2 regions of the Streptomyces sp. NPDC093568 genome follow, and region 1 is predicted to be linked to the other one. Evidence: riboswitches for the same ligand, from Rfam matches in the RefSeq annotation. Region 1 holds a riboswitch; the other holds the start of a gene.
The links. A riboswitch is a leader RNA that binds a small molecule or an ion and turns the genes downstream of it on or off. The one in region 1 is predicted to bind cobalamin.
Positions count from the first base shown of each region.

Region 2: linked by a shared signal. The riboswitch ahead of ACIRD7_RS02895 (ABC transporter substrate-binding protein) and the one ahead of ACIRD7_RS09960 (prenyltransferase/squalene oxidase repeat-containing protein) in region 1 are both predicted to bind cobalamin.

Region 1 is NZ_JBIWJD010000002.1:92,703-100,416, reverse strand. It holds gene ACIRD7_RS09970 (energy-coupling factor transporter transmembrane component T) at 1-744, opposite strand, end outside; gene ACIRD7_RS09965 (SCO2322 family protein) at 768-1,421, opposite strand; gene ACIRD7_RS09960 (prenyltransferase/squalene oxidase repeat-containing protein) at 1,418-2,641, opposite strand; cobalamin riboswitch at 2,759-2,890, opposite strand; gene ACIRD7_RS09955 (phosphotransferase) at 2,941-3,594, shown strand; gene ACIRD7_RS09950 (nuclear transport factor 2 family protein) at 3,584-4,036, opposite strand; gene ACIRD7_RS09945 (MBL fold metallo-hydrolase) at 4,055-5,080, opposite strand; gene ACIRD7_RS09940 (aldehyde dehydrogenase) at 5,263-6,720, shown strand; gene ACIRD7_RS09935 (ferredoxin) at 6,724-6,957, shown strand; gene ACIRD7_RS09930 (TetR family transcriptional regulator) at 7,201-7,714, opposite strand, start outside.
Region 2 is NZ_JBIWJD010000001.1:689,486-697,199, forward strand. It holds gene aceA (isocitrate lyase) at 1-182, opposite strand, end outside; gene ACIRD7_RS02890 (short-chain fatty acyl-CoA regulator family protein) at 498-1,928, shown strand; cobalamin riboswitch at 1,960-2,138, shown strand; gene ACIRD7_RS02895 (ABC transporter substrate-binding protein) at 2,201-3,232, shown strand; gene ACIRD7_RS02900 (FecCD family ABC transporter permease) at 3,229-4,242, shown strand; gene ACIRD7_RS02905 (ABC transporter ATP-binding protein) at 4,239-5,021, shown strand; gene ACIRD7_RS02910 ((2Fe-2S) ferredoxin domain-containing protein) at 5,023-5,403, shown strand; gene ACIRD7_RS02915 (alpha/beta fold hydrolase) at 5,515-6,297, shown strand; gene ACIRD7_RS02920 (SRPBCC family protein) at 6,418-6,864, shown strand; gene ACIRD7_RS02925 (alpha/beta fold hydrolase) at 6,945-7,714, shown strand, end outside.

The DNA.
Region 1 (7,714 bases):
GAGGGCGGCGGTCGTACGGCGTACTCGGGGCGGGACGTCGGCGGTACGGCCGTAACCGCGCGCGTCCATCGCGGCGGCGAGGGCGACCGAGCGCTCCAACGCGCCCTCCAGGACCGGGAGTCCGACCTGCAGGAGGCCGCGCACACCGGTGTCGGGGCGGCCGCGCAGCCGGCGGGCGGCGCGCAGGCGCTGGACGTCGGCGATGAGGTGGGGGGCGTAGGTGAGCGCGACGACCACGGCCACGCCCATCTCGTAGAGCGCGCCGGGGAGGGACTTGAGGAGGCGGGCCGGGTTGGCGAGGGAGTTCGCCGCGCCCACACAGATGAGGAGCGCGGCCAGCCGCAGGCCGTCGTAGAGGGCGAAGAGCAGTGTCTCGGCGGTGACCCGGCCGCCCAGGCGGATGCCCTGGGCCCACTCCGGGAGCGGCACTTCGGGGAGCGTGACGATCACATGGGTGCCGGGGATGGGGGAGCCGAGGGCCACGGCGAAGACGAGGCGGATGACGATGACGACCAGGGCGAGCTTGACGAAGGCGGCGTAGGAGCGGGCCCAGGGGGCGTCCGGGCGGCAGGTCGCCACGACGTAGGCGGACGTCGCTGTGAGCAGGGCGAGGAGGAGAGGGTTGGTGGTGCGGGTGGCGGCGGTACCGAGCGCGAGGGACCAGAGCCACCAGGCGCCGGGGTGGAGGGCCGAGTGGCGCCGGCGGTGGGTGGGGTCGGGCTGGGCGGCGGGCCTGCCGGCCATCAAGGCCGCCGCCGTCTTGCCTGTCATCGAGGCCGCCGCCGTCGTGCCTGCCACATCGCCGCAGCTGCCAGTACGGCCACCACGGCGGCGCCGGCGGCCGGCCCCAGTCCCGCGCCGCCGTTCGAGTCGTCGTCCTTACCGGCCGTGCGGTCGGTGGGCTTCGGCTTCCCGCTGTCGCCCGACACCGGCTCCCCGCAGCCCCTCTGCGGATACCCGGCGATGGCGCACAGCAGGGCGTTGGTGTCGTACCGCAGCGGCTTGGCCACGGCCGCCAGGGCCTCCGCGGTGGAGGCGTCGGGAGCCACGCGCGCGCACGCGGTACGCCGGTTTGGCGGCGCCTCACCCGACGGGGCGTCGGCCGCCGTACCGAAGTCGAGGACCAGCGCCACCCGCTTCTTGCCGTCCTGCGCGGGCGTACGCGCGCAGATCACCGCGAACTCGGCCGCGCCCCTCGGCTGTGCCGCGTCCTTGGAGTCCTCGCTCACCACGAAGCGGAAGCCCTGGACGTCGCCGTCGGACGGGCGGGTGATCGACGGCCCCTGGGTGGCGTAGACCCAGGAGCCGCCGTCGCGGTCCCAGAAGGACCAGTAGCGGTAGCCGGTCGCCTGGGCGGCCGGGGCCGCGCCGGTCAGCACGACCAGCGCGGCCAGGAGCGGGGCGAGGACGCGGCGGATCACGCCTGCGGGCCCTTCTTGCGGCCGCTCAGCAGGAAGCCGATGCCGATACCGACGACGAGGAAGATGCCGACGTACCACCACACACCGAAGGGGCTGTCGCCCTTGTCGTCCTTGGTGTCCTTCTCCTGCTTGGCCGTCGCCTCCGCGGAGGTCTGCGGTGCCGGGCCGGTCGCGTTGAGCTGCTTGACCAGGTCGGCGCCGCCGAAGTCGCGGGGGTCGGCGCCGGTGGCGTGGGCGGCGAAGATCAGCTGGGCGTAGGCGGCCGGCCCGCTCTGGGCGGCCCACCGCGCGGAGTTCCGCTCCAGCCAGCGCAGGGGCTCGCGGGCGGCGTCGGCACCGGAGCGCGCGGCGAGGGCGACGACCGCGTCCGCGGTGTTGCCGTAGTCGGGCTGGTCCTCGGCGCCGGGGAGCGCGGACTTCAGGTGGCCGTCCTTGGAGAGGGCCTTGGTGAGGTAGGCGGCGCCGTTGGCGGCGGCCTGCTGCGGGGAGGAGCCGTCGGCGCAGGTCGCCTCCGCCGGCTTGCCGGGGCTCACCACGAGGCCCTTGCCGAGCGCGCCGACGACGCCTGCGGCCGTCGCGTCGGCGTTGGCGGCGAGGGCGCCCTTCTTGTCCGGCTGGAAGGCGAAGGCTCCGGCACCTTCGCCCTTGCAAGGCAGGGCCAGCCCGATGAGCGCGTCGTACGGGGACTTCCCGCCCTTGACGGCCTCCGCGGGCTTCTCGCCCGCGGCGGCCAGCGCGCCGACCACGACCGACGTCGAGTTCGCGTCGGTGGCCCCGCCCGCCATGTAGCCCCAGCCGCCGTCCTTGTTCTGGACCGACTTCAGCCAGGACACCGCCTTGTCGGCGGCGGTGTCGTGCCCGCCGAGCGCGGCAAGTGCCTGGACGGCGGCGGCCGTGTTGTTGGTGTCGACCAGGGTCTTGGCACCGCAGTCCGCGCTCGTGTCGGCGCGGTAGGGCGCGAAGGCCCCGTTGGCGCACTGCTGCCCGAGCAGCCAGTCCACCGCCCCCTTCGCCGGCTTCACGCCCACGGTGTCCTGCGCGAGCAGCGCGAGGGACTGGCGCCAGACGCCGTCGTACGTGGGGTCGGAGTCGCCGTACAGCTCGGCGGGGAACGCCTTCGACGGCGACGCGGAGGGGGTCGGGTCGGCGGCTACGGCGGGCGCGGCCGCGCCGATCACGACAGTGGCGGCCAGGGCCGCTGCGCTGCGGCGGACGTACATGATCGGCGGGTGCCCTTCCCTAGGGGAAACCGGGCAGCACAGGGAAAACCCCCGGCGGCTCGGCTCCGTATACCTCGACGGTGCCGCGCTCCGGCAGGCTGCCGGGGCACGTGAGCCGGTCACTGTCCCGTACGCGGCGATCCGGCTCACCGGCCCTTCGACGACCGGATTACGGTTGCGGGTCAGCGCCGGATTTGCACCGGCTTTCCCCCGTACGGGTGTGATGACGACGCGGTCACTCTACCGGCCCGTAGGAAAGCGGCTGAGGGGAGGCTGTGGACGGGGGTAGCTTCGGCCGTATGGGGATCACGGGGAGGACCGGACGGCTGCTCGGTTCGGGGCGCGCGTCCGATGTGTACGAGATCGACGAGGCGTGGGTGCTGCGCCGCGACCGGGAGGGCTACGCCGACGGCCTCGCCGAGGGCGCCCTGATGGAACGCCTGCGCGCCCACGGCTACCCGGTGCCCCGGGTACGGCTCGCCGACTCCTCGCGCTCCGACCTGGTCATGCAGCGGCTGTACGGGCCGACGATGCTGGAGGCCCTGGTCGCGGGAGACATCGGCCCGCGCGAGTCCGGGGAGCTGCTGGCCCGCCTCCTGCGGCAGTTGCACGCCGTCCCCGGCCGGGTGGTCCACCTGGACCTCCACCCGGAGAACGTGCTGCTCACGCCCGACGGCCCCTACGTCATCGACTGGGCCAACGCGGAGGTGGGCGACCCGGGCCTGGACTGGGGCATGTCCGCGGTGATCCTCGCGCAGGTGGCCTTGGCGGACGAGCGGTACGCCGCCCCCGCCCGCGCGATGATCACCGCCCTCCTCACCGACCCCTCCGCCCTCACCCGGGACGGCCTGACCGAGGCCCTGCGCCGCCGGGCCGCCAATCCCACGATGACCGTGCGGGAGGTCGAAGTGCTGGGTGGGGCGGAGGAGTTGGTTCAGTCGTTCATGGCCTAGGCGCTCGCGGGGTCGGGCCGCCGAAGGCCAGGTGGAGGACTCGGGCGGAGAGCAGCCAGGTGCCGTCGGCCGACCGGCGGAAGGTGTCCTTGTAGTGCCCCACCTGAACCGGAGGCCCCGGCGGGATCAGGGCGCCCTCGTGGCCGTCGACCCGGTACGTCGTGAAGTACGAGGTCGCCGTCGCGGTGTCGGGGGACGTCACCGTCACGAGAACGTTGGACATCAGGCGACGCGAGAGTCGGTCGGCGGGACGGGATCCGAAGTACCCGCGCAGCGCGTCCCGCCCCTCGACCAGCCGCTCACCCGCCGGCCACTCCCATGTGCCGTCATCCGTGAACAGCTCGGCGACGGAGGCCGGTTCGCCGAGGTCGAGGCGGTGGACGAAGTCGACGACGAGGCGCTCGCAGGCTCGCTCGGCGAGCAGCAGGGCCAAGGGATCCATGGCGCCCATCTTGCCGCGTCACACCGCCACGTACGTCACCGGCTCACTCCCCGCCACCGCCTCCGCCCTCCCGAGCTTCACCAGCCGCCGCAGATGGGCCTCGGCCTCCGCGATCGCGATGTTGCGTGAGCCGTAGGGGATTTGGTCCCACGGCCGGTTCCACTCCATGCGTTCGGCGAGCTGCCAGGGGGTGAGAGGCGTGGCGAGGAGGGTGAGGAGGTCGGTGAGGCGGGTTTCGTGGTGGGTCAGCAACTCGGCGACGCGGGCGGCGGCGTCGGTGAACGTGTGCTGGTGGGCCGGGAGGATCTCGGCGGGGGCGAGGCGGCCGACGCGTTCGAGGGAGGCGAGGTAGTCGCCGAGGGGGTCGGTGACGGTCGTGTCGTCGGGGTCCTCGTACAGGCCGATGTGCGGGGTGATCTCGGGGAGCAGGTGGTCGCCGGAGAACAGGCGGCCGTGGCCGGGGAGCCGGGCCGGGTGGTCCTCCTCCAGGTGCAGGCAGACGTGGCCCGGTGTGTGGCCCGGCGTCCAGATCGCGCGCAGGCGGCGGCCGGGGAGGTCGAGGAGTTCGCCGGGGACGATCTCGCGGTCGGGGGCGGCGGGGGAGAGGCCGGGCAGGGTGCGGCGCCGGGGGGTGCGCAGGGGAGCCACATGGGCCTCAGGGGCGCCGGCCGCCGTGAGCTTGGCCGCCATGTAGGTGAACCAGCGCTCGGGCCGGGTGGTGCGGGTGCGCCGGACGATCGCCGCGTCCGCCGCGTGCATCGCGATCCAGGCGCCGGAGGCCTCGCGCACCTTGCCGGACAGGCCGTGGTGGTCGGGGTGGTGATGGGTGATCACCACGCCGTGGATATCGGCGGGCGCGGTCCCGCAGGCCGCCAGGCCCTCGGTGAGGGTGTCCCAGGAGGCCGGGTCGTCCCAGCCGGTGTCGACGAGCACCGGGCCCCGGTCGGTGTCGACGACGTACACGAGGGTGTGGCCGAGGGGGTTGTCGGGGATGGGGACCTGAATGGACCGGACGCCGCCGCCGTGGTCGTAGATCTGCGCCATGGGCTCCCCAATCGCCGCGACACGTTCCGGCCGACCCGGCCACTATAACTAGAACACGTTCCGATGGGAGCCCGGGTCATCTACGTGCGGTCCGTGGACTCCTCCGAGTGGAACTGGTATCAGTTCCTGTATCCGAGTATCTGATGGATCGTCAGAGTCACGCTCCGGGGAGGCAGTCGGTCATGACCGAGCTCGTGGAACACGGACAGCTGTTCATCGGCGGGGAGTTGACCGACCCCCTCGGCAAGGACGTCATCGAGGTGATATCGCCGCACACGGAAGAGGTCATCGGCCGCGTGCCGCACGCCTCGGCGGCCGACGTCGACCGGGCGGTCGCGGTGGCGCGCAAGGCGTTCGACGAGGGGCCCTGGCCGCGGATGAGCCTCGACGAACGGATCGAGGTCGTCACCCGCATCAAGGACGCGATCGCCGTACGGCACGAGGAGATCGCCCGCGTGATCTCCTCCGAGAACGGCTCCCCGTACTCCTGGAGCGTCCTCGCCCAGGCGCTCGGCGCGATGATGGTGTGGGACTCGGCGATCACGGTCGCGCGGAACTTCACCTACGAGGAGACCAGGGACGGTGTCCTCGGGAAGATCCTCGTGCGGCGCGAGCCGGTCGGGGTCGTGGCGGCCGTCGTCCCCTGGAACGTCCCGCAGTTCGTCGCCGCCGCCAAGCTCGCGCCCGCGCTGCTCACCGGCTGCACGGTGATCCTCAAGCCGTCGCCCGAGTCGCCGCTGGACGCCTATCTCCTCGCCGAGATCGCGAAGGACGCCGGGCTGCCGGAGGGCGTGCTGTCCATCCTCCCGGCCGACCGCGAGGTGAGCGAGTACCTGGTCGGGCACCCCCGGATCGACAAGGTCTCCTTCACCGGCTCGGTGGCCGCCGGCAAGCGCGTCATGGAGGTCGCCGGCCGCAATCTCACGCGCGTCACCCTGGAGTTGGGCGGCAAGTCGGCGGCCGTCGTGCTGCCGGACGCGGACGTCGAGGCGACCGTCGCCGGTGTCGTCCCGGCCGCCTGGATGAACAACGGCCAGGCCTGCGTGGCCCAGACCCGCATCCTGCTCCCGCGCTCCCGCTACGACGAGTTCGCCGAGGCCTTCGCCGCGGCGGCCGGCGCGCTGGTGGTCGGCGACCCGCTGGACCCGGCGACCCAGGTCGGCCCGCTGGTCGCGGAGCGGCAGCGGCGCCGCAACCTCGACTACATCCGGATCGGGCAGGAGGAGGGCGCGAAGATACTGACCGGCGGCGGACGGCCGCAGGGCCTGGAGAAGGGCTGGTACGTCGAGCCGACCCTCTTCGGGGACGTCGACAACTCCATGCGGATCGCCCGCGAGGAGATCTTCGGGCCGGTCATCTGCCTGCTGCCCTACGGCGACGAGTCCGAGGCCGTGAAGATCGCGAACGACTCCGATTACGGCCTGAGCGGCAGCGTCTGGACGGCCGACACCGCGCACGGCATCGACATCGCCCGCCAGGTCCGTACCGGCACCTACTCGGTGAACACCTTCAGCCTGGACATGCTGGGCCCGTTCGGCGGCTACAAGAACTCCGGCCTGGGGAGGGAGTTCGGGCCCGAGGGGTACGGGGAGTACCTGGAGCACAAGATGATCCACCTGCCGGCCGGCTGGGAGGCGTAGGGGATGGGAGACCGCTGGCACGTCGAGGTCGACCGGTCGGTGTGCATCGGCTCGGCCCAGTGCGTCCACCACGCCCCCGACGGCTTCCGCCTCGACACCGGCCGCCAGTCCCACCCGGCCGACCCCGAGACCGACGCCAACGAGCGGATCCTGGCGGCGGCGGAGAGCTGCCCGGTGGAGGCGATCGTGATCACGCTGCTGGGGAGCGGGGAGCCGGTGTTCCCGCCCGAGGAATAGCGCCGGAAAAATTGTTCGCCGAGGGGTTCATTTCCGGGCATTCGTTCTATTCTGGAAGTGGCCTACGGGGCGAGTGAGGGAGTTCGAACCGGAGTAGCCGACTCTGGCAGGAGGCACACGGCTTCCGCCGGGGCCGACGTCGACGGTCCGGGCTGAGAGGCCGGAAGGCAGCTTTTGGGCCGGAAGGCGACCCCCATCACCTGATCCGGACAATGCCGGCGAAGGGAACCCGTCTCGTAGGTCCTACTTGTGCCCCTCCGGGTCCGTCAGGTCGATCAGCCGGCACACCGTCTCGATGTCGATCTTCACCTGGGCGATCGAGGCACGGCCCGACAGCCACGTGATCAGCGCCGAGTGCCAGGTGTGCTCGATGACCCGGACGGCGGAGAGCTGTTCGGGCGTCGGGTTCTCCAGGCCCATCGCGTCCAGGATGATCACCGTGGTCTGCCGGGAGACCTGGTCGACCTCTGGAGAGACGCTGCGGTCGGCGAAGGTCAGCGCGCGGACCATCGCGTCGGCCAGATGCGGCTCGCGCTGCAGGGCACGGAACGCCCGCATCAGGGTCTCCGCGACCCGCTCGGCGGCGGTCGCGCCCTGCGGCGGCTTCTTCCGGAGCGTGCCGTGCATGTGCTCCAACTGGTCCTGCATCGTGGCGACCAGCAGATGCACCTTGGACGGGAAGTAGCGGTACAGCGTGCCGAGCGCCACCTGCGAGGACTCGGCGACCTCCCGCATCTGCACGGCGTCGAAGCCGCCC
Region 2 (7,714 bases), on a different contig from region 1:
CGCTCGTGCAGCCCGCGCCACAGCCGCTCGGCGCCGCGCCGGGCCAGGGTGTGCTCCTCGCGGACGCTGCCGGAGAGCCGTACGACGTCCTCGGCGGTGTACGTGCGCTCGATGCCCTGCCAGCGCGGGTCGGTGGCCCAGCGCGACGCGAGTTCCGCCGCCCGTGTGCTCGCCTCGGTCATGACTGTCACCGTCTCCTCGGTCTGTTGCGTATGCCAAGCCGACGCCGGTCGCGGCACGGGCTGGCACTGCGTGTCGTGTAGGGGCGGCGGCTCGCCCTCACCCGCAGGGCGGAGCTGAGCAATTCTGCCGTTTTCCAGGGTGGTTCGGCGGGCCGCAGAAAGACTCTGACATCGGCACTAAGTGCCATCAATGGTGGACTCATGCCAAGTTCTGCGAATCTTCTCGCCGTCGATTGCCAAGCTTGCGAAGGGTGCGAACGGCACCGGTTCGCATACGCTGACCGGGTCCCGTACCGGATCCGACAGGAGCTCAGGGTGAGCAAGACCTATGCGGGCGCGCGGCTGCGGAGGCTGCGCGAGGAGCGCCGGATGAGCCAGGCCGAACTGGCCCGCGTCCTCGCGATCTCGCCGAGCTACCTGAACCAGATGGAGCACGACTCCCGCCCGCTCACCGTGCCCGTCCTGCTCCGGCTCACCGAGACCTTCGGCGTCGATGCGGGCTTCTTCTCCGAACGCGACACCGCCCGTCTGGTGGCCGACCTGCGCGAGGCGCTGACCGGCGAGATCGCCGCCGCACGGGTCTCCGCGACCGACCTCGCCGAACTCGCCTCACGGATGCCGGCGGTCGCACAGGTGCTGCTCGACCTGGGCCGGCGCAACCAACTGCTGTCCGAACGGCTCGCCGGACCGGCCGACGGCCGCAACACGGCCGGTGACGTGCCGCGTTCGCCCCACGAGGAGATCCGCGACTTCTTCTACCGGCGCCAGAACTACCTCCACGACACCGACCTCGCCGCCGAGGAACTGGCCGGGGAGATCGGCATCCGGCCCGGTGAGGTCCTCAGGGCCCTGACCGCACGCCTCGCCGACGCGCACGGCATCCGTCTGTCCACCGGATCCGACGACCACGTGTCCACCGGCTCCGGCGACCATCTGCACCACTACGACGAGACGACCCGCACCCTCCACCTCTCGGCCCGGCTGCGCCCCGGCCAGCGCGCCTTCCGCATGGCGACGCAGCTCGCGCTGCTGGAGTACGGAGCCGAACTGGACCGGCAGGCCGCCGAGGACTTCCCGGCCGACTCGCCCGCCCGCACCCTGGCCCGCATCGGCGTCGCCAACTACTTCGCCGCCGCGCTCGTGCTGCCGTACACCGCCTTCCACGCGGCGGCCGAGGAGGTCCGCTACGACATCGAGCGCCTCACCGACCGGCACGGCCTCGGCTACGAGACCGTCTGCCACCGGCTGAGCACCCTCCAGCGCCCCCGGCTGCGCGGCGTCCCCTTCTCCTTCGTGCGGGTCGACCGCGCCGGCAACATGTCCAAGCGGCAGTCCGCGACCGGCTTCCACTTCTCCCGGGCCGGCGGCACGTGCCCGCTGTGGAACGTCTACGAGGCGTTCGCCGCGCCCGGCCGGATCCACGTCCAGATCGCCGAAATGCCGGACGGGCAGCGGTACTTGTGGACGGCCCGCGCGGTCACCCGGGCCCGCGGCGGCTGGGGCGAGCCCGGCAAGACGTTCGCCATCGGGCTGGGCTGCGAGATCCGGCACGCGCACCGGCTCGTCTACTCCGACGGCCTCGACCTCACCAGCCCCTCCGCCGCCACCCCCATCGGCATGGGCTGCCGCGTCTGCGAACGCCTCGACTGCCCCCAGCGGGCCGCGCCGCCGCTCGGCCGGACCCTGCGGATCGACCAGCACACCAGCACCTTCGTGCCGTACCCCGTGACCGATGGCACGACCTGACCGATCGCACGACCTGACCGTCGTACGGACTTGATAGCCTCGTCGGGCCAGTCGAGCCACATCCGAGGCCAGGGAATCCGGTGCGAATCCGGAACTGACGCGCAGCGGTGAGGGGGACGGGCGGGGCACGGCACGCCACTGGGAGACCGGGAAGGCGCCCCGACCGGACGAACCCGAGTCCGAAGACCTGCTGGCACCTCCGCGCCGACCCGGCGGGGAGGACGTCCGTAGGCCAGGCTCCGCGTACGAGCCCCGACCCCCGAGGCATGCCCATGTCCCGTTCCGCCGTCCTGCTCCTGGCTTCGGCCCTGCTGCTCACCGCCTGCGGCGGCGGTTCCGCGGCGGACACCGCGAAGCCCCACGGCGCCGGCTACCCACGCACGATCGCCAACTGCGGCCACCAGGTCACCCTCAAGTCGCCCCCGCGGCACGTCGTCTCCCTCAACCAGGGCACCACCGAGATCCTGCTCTCCCTCGGCCTCGCCGACCGCATGGCCGGTACGGCGACCTGGACGGACCCGGTGATGAAGGGCCTGGAGAAGGCAGGCGCGAGCGTGCCCCGCCTGGCCGACGACAACCCCTCCTTCGAGAAGGTCCTGGACGCCGAACCGGACTTCGTCACCGCCTCGTTCGTCTCCACGCTCGGCAAGGGCGGCGTCGCCACCCGTGAGCAGTTCGAGAAGCTGGGCGTGCCGACGTACGTCTCGCCCTCCGACTGCGCGGCCGGCAAGGACAACGACAGCGGCGGCGACGGATCGCGCGGCGAGCCGCTCACCCTCGACGCGGTGTACGGCGAGATCCGCGACCTGGCCCGCGCGTTCGGCGTCGACGCGCGCGGCGAGCAGCTGATCGCCCGGCTGAAGGAGCGGGTGCGCCAGGCGACCCACGGGCTGGACGCCTCCGGGGTCTCCCTCATGTACTGGTTCGCCAACTCCCAGTCGCCCTACCTCGCCGGCTGCTGCGGCGCGCCCGGCGCCATCACCCGTGCCGTCGGCGCGCGGAACGTCTTCTCCGACACCCACGACGAATGGCCCCAGATCAACTGGGAGACCGTCGCCGACCGCGACCCCGACGTCATCGTGCTCGGCGACCTCACGCGCAAGCAGCAGACCGCCGAGACCGCCGCGGCCAAGATCCGCTTCCTGGAGACCAACCCCGCCACCCGCAACCTGACCGCGGTGAAGAAGAAGCGCTTCGTCCTGCTCAGCGGACAGGCCATGAACCCCTCCATCCGCACGGTCGAGGGGATCGAGCAGGTCGCCGAGGCACTGCGCGGCTTCGGCCTCGACGGACGCGCCAAGTGAGCGTCCGTACGCCGCTGTTGGCCGGCCTCGGACTGGCCGCGCTGCTCGCCTCGGTCGCCGTCGCGGTGACGATCGGGCCCGCCGACATCTCCACGGCGGACGTGTGGGCCGCCGTCGCAGCCCATCTCGGCCTCGGCGAGAGCACGTTGGCGCCGCTGCGGGACGGCATCGTGTGGAACCTGCGGATGCCGCGCACCCTGCTCGCCGCCGTGTGCGGAGCCGGACTCGCGGTGTGCGGGGCGGTGATGCAGTCGCTGCTGCGCAACCCGCTGGCCGACCCGTTCGTGCTCGGGGTGTCCTCCGGCGCGTCCACCGGAGCCGTCGCCGTCGTCGTGCTCGGGGTGGGCGGGGGAGTGGTGTCGCTGTCCGCGGGCGCCTTCCTTGGCGCGCTGGCCTCCTTCGCGCTGGTGCTGCTGCTCAGCCATGTCCTCGGCGGCAGCACCGACCGGGTCGTGCTGTCCGGGGTGGCGGCCATGCAGCTGTTCTCCGCGCTGACCTCGTTCGTCGTGCTGACCTCCGCCGACGCCGAGACCACCCGAGGCGTGCTGTTCTGGCTGCTGGGCTCGCTCGCCGGCGCCGACTGGGGACAAGTGCTGCTCTGCGCCGCCGTCCTGGCCGTCTTCCTCGCCGTCTGCCTCGGCCACGCCCGCACCCTGGACGCCTTCGCCTTCGGCGAGGACGCCGCCGCCGGACTCGGCGTCCGGGTCGCCCGCACCCGCCTGGTCCTGCTCTGCACGACCGCGCTGCTCACCGCGGCCCTGGTCAGCTGTGCCGGCGCGATCGGCTTCGTCGGCCTGGTCCTGCCGCACGCCACCCGCGCCCTGACCGGCTCCGGCCACGCCCGCCTGCTGCCGGTCACGGCGCTGACCGGAGCCGTCTTCCTGGTGTGGGTGGACACCGCCGCCCGCACCGTCCTCGACCCCCAGGAGGTCCCGGTGGGCGTCGTCACGTCCCTCATCGGCGTACCGGCGTTCGTGGCCGTGCTCCACCGGGGACGGAGGAAGGCATGACCATCCTCCAGGCCCGGGGTGTCGTCCGCCGGGTCGCCGGCCGGGTCGTCGTCGACGGCGTCACCCTCGTGCTGCGCCCCGGCGAGACGGTCGGACTGCTCGGCCCCAACGGTTCGGGAAAGTCGACGCTGTTGAGGATTCTCGCCGGGATTCTCGCTCCCACCGCCGGGGTCGTCACCCTGGACGGACGCCCGCTCGCCGAGGTCGGCCGCCGGGCTGTCGCCCGGCGCGTCGCCACCGTCGAACAGCACGCCGACACCCAGACCGAACTGACCGTCCGTGACGTCGTCGCCCTCGGCCGCATCCCGCACCGCCGCGCCTGGACCCCGGCCACGGCCGCCGACGCCGGGGCGGTCGCGGCGGCCCTGGAACGCACCGGACTGACCGACCGGGCCGGCCAGTCCTGGCACACCCTCTCCGGAGGTGAACGCCAGCGCGCCCAGATCGCCCGCGCCCTCGCGCAGGAGCCCCGCGAGCTCCTCCTCGACGAACCCACCAACCACCTCGACATCCAGCACCAGCTCGACCTGCTGGACCTCGTCGCGGACCTCCCGGTCACCACCGTGATCGCGCTGCACGACCTCAACCTTGCCGCGATGTACTGCGATCGCCTCCTGGTCCTGCGCGACGGCCGGGCGGTCGTGGAGGGCACCCCGGCGGAGGTCCTCACCCCCGCCCTCATCGAGCGGGTCTACGGCGTCCGAGCCGAGGTCACCGACGATCCCGGCCACCCGGTTGTCCGCTTCCTGCGGCCGACCGCTCACATGGAGAGGCACTGACGTGCGGACACCCTCGAATCAGCCGGTACCCAGCCGGGTCGTCGTGTGCCGGGACTGCTGCTGCGGGACCCCGAAGGTGCCCGGAGTCGATCACGCCGAGCAGTCCGCGCGCCTCGCCGAGAACGTGCCCGTGCGCATCTCCGACTGCCTCGACGTGTGCGAACACGCCAACGTGATCGTCGTCCAGCCCTCCACGGCGGGCCGCGCCGCGGGCGCCCGCCCCGTCTGGCTCGGCCTCGTCAACGACCCCGACGCGACCGAGGACATCATCGACTGGGTCCGGGCAGGCGGTCCCGGGGTCGCACCCTGCCCCGACGTGCTCGACCTCTACACCTTCACTCCGCCGCGGCGGGTCGCGCGGGGCCCGGGCTCGGAAGGCTGAAGCGGACCGCAGGTTTGTCCAGGTGGCAGGCCACCGCCCGATTTCGATCAGCGCGGCGAGCTGTATGAGCGGTGAGGTGCCCGGAGGCGGCCTGCCCCTTATGCTCCCCATATGTCGGATATCCTCCTCGCCAGCAGCCGACGCGGCGCGGGGCCGCCCCTGGTTGTGATTCGGCAGCTGGACCGGGAGGGTTGGGCCCCCGTCATCGAGCTGCTGGTCCGCGAACGCGAGGTCATGGCCGTCGATCTGCCTGGGTTCGGCGACAGTCCGCAGCTACCAGGTGGCACCGTTCCCACTGTCCAGGCACTCGCCGCGGAAGTCGCCACGTGGTTCTCCGCGGTCGGCCTCACACGCCCGCCCGTCGTCGGCAACTCGCTCGGCGGGGCCGTCGCACTCGAACTCGCCCGGATGGGCGTCGTCGGCAGCGTCGTCGCCCTGTCCCCGATCGGCTTGTGGAACGGCCCCGAGGCCGCCTACGCCCTCGGCTCGCTCCGGATCGCGCGCACGATGGCAGAGAGCCTCGGCCACCGCACGGCTCGGGTGACCGGCAGTTCCCTGGGCCGCACCTTCGCGTTCTGGCAACTCGTAGCACGTCCCTGGCGGATGACGTCAGAGGCGGCCGACGGCGCCTTGCGCGACCTGGCGCGTGCACCCGGTTTCAAAGCCACACGCCGAGCAGCACGCGCCTACCGGCTGACCGGCTTCACCCCCAGCGTCCCGGTCACGGTCGCCTGGGGCACCCGGGACCTTCTGACGCCCCGGCACCAGGCCCACCGCGCGGCCCGGCTCCTGCCAGGAGCCACCCATGTCCGGCTGCCCGGCTGCGGGCACTCACCCATGTCCGACGATCCCGGTCGGATCGCCGGCCTTCTGCTGTCCGCGAGCACCGATTGAGGCGGCAGGCTGTTCTCGTCGTGCGCCCACCACCCACGTCGAGGATCCTGGACGCAGTCCCGGGGACCCACTCCCCAACCCCCGGTCGGGCGAGGCAAGGCAAGATAAGGCAGCAGCACGATGACGATCGACGTGTCCGCGGAACGCGTGATCCCGCTCCCGCCCGAGCAGGTGGCCCGTTACGCCATGGACTGGCGCCATGATGCCGAGTGGACCCAGGGCATCCGTACCGCGGAGCTGACCCGGGAGGCGGACGAGGGCGGCTTCGGCGTGGGCGCCGAGGTCACCCGAACAGCGCATTTCCTCGGCCGGCGCATCGACTACGTCCTGCGCGTGGCGGCGTACGAACCGCCCGGGCTACTGGACATGATCTCCGTCGCCGGCCCCATGCCCATGCACGTCACCTACACCTTCGAGCCGGACCCGAGCGGCACCCTCGCCCGCATCCGCGTCCGGGGCGGCGAGGGCGGCTTCTACCGGCTGGCCGCACCCCTCCTGGCCCGCCAGGTCCGCACCTCCATCGGCAAGGACCTGCGCGACCTCGAACACCGGCTCGCCATGCACTAGGCGTATGGGTTGCGAGCGCTTTGGTGCGCGCCCGAGCTGCACGCCGCGACACCGCCCGCAGCCGCGCCTAGCCTGGTGGCATGGCGACAGTGCGGGTCAGCGGGGTGGAAGTCGCCTATGCGCGCGTGGGTGAGGGCCCGCCCCTGGTTCTCGTGCACGGGGCAGGGGTGGACGGTCGTATGTGGCAGCCGCAACTCTCGGGTCTGGCCGATGAGTTCACGGTGGTGGCCTGGGACGAGCCCGGCGCGGGGCGTTCGTCGGATCTGCCGGCCGGCTTCGGCCTGGCGGACTTCGCGCACTGCCTCGCCGCCGTGATCGAGGCGCTGCGGCTCGGCCCGGCCCACGTCGCAGGGCTCTCCTGGGGCGGGACGGTCGCGCTGGAGCTGTATCGCCACCGCCCGGAGCTGGTCAGGACGCTGATCCTGGTCGACACCTACGCCGGATGGAAGGGCTCGCTGCCACCGCAGGAGGTGGCGGCCCGGGTCGAGGGGGCCAAGCGGATGCTCGCGGTACCCCGGGAGCGGTTCGATCCGACGCTGCCGGGGCTGTTCGCCGGTGATCCTCCCGCCGCGTTCGTGCCGTTGCTCGACACGATGGCGCACGACGTGCGGCCGGAGACCATGGGAGCGCAGCTGTTCATGATGGCCGAGGCCGACGAGCGCGACCTGCTGCCCACGATCACGGTGCCGACGCTGCTCCTCTGGGGTGAGCTCGACGCACGGTCACCCTTGAGTGTCGCCCATGCGTTCGAGGACGCGATTCCGAATGCCGAGCTTGTGGTACTTCCTGGTGTTGGCCACGTCAGCAACCTCGAGACCCCGGAGCGATTCGACCACGCCGTCCGCGAGTT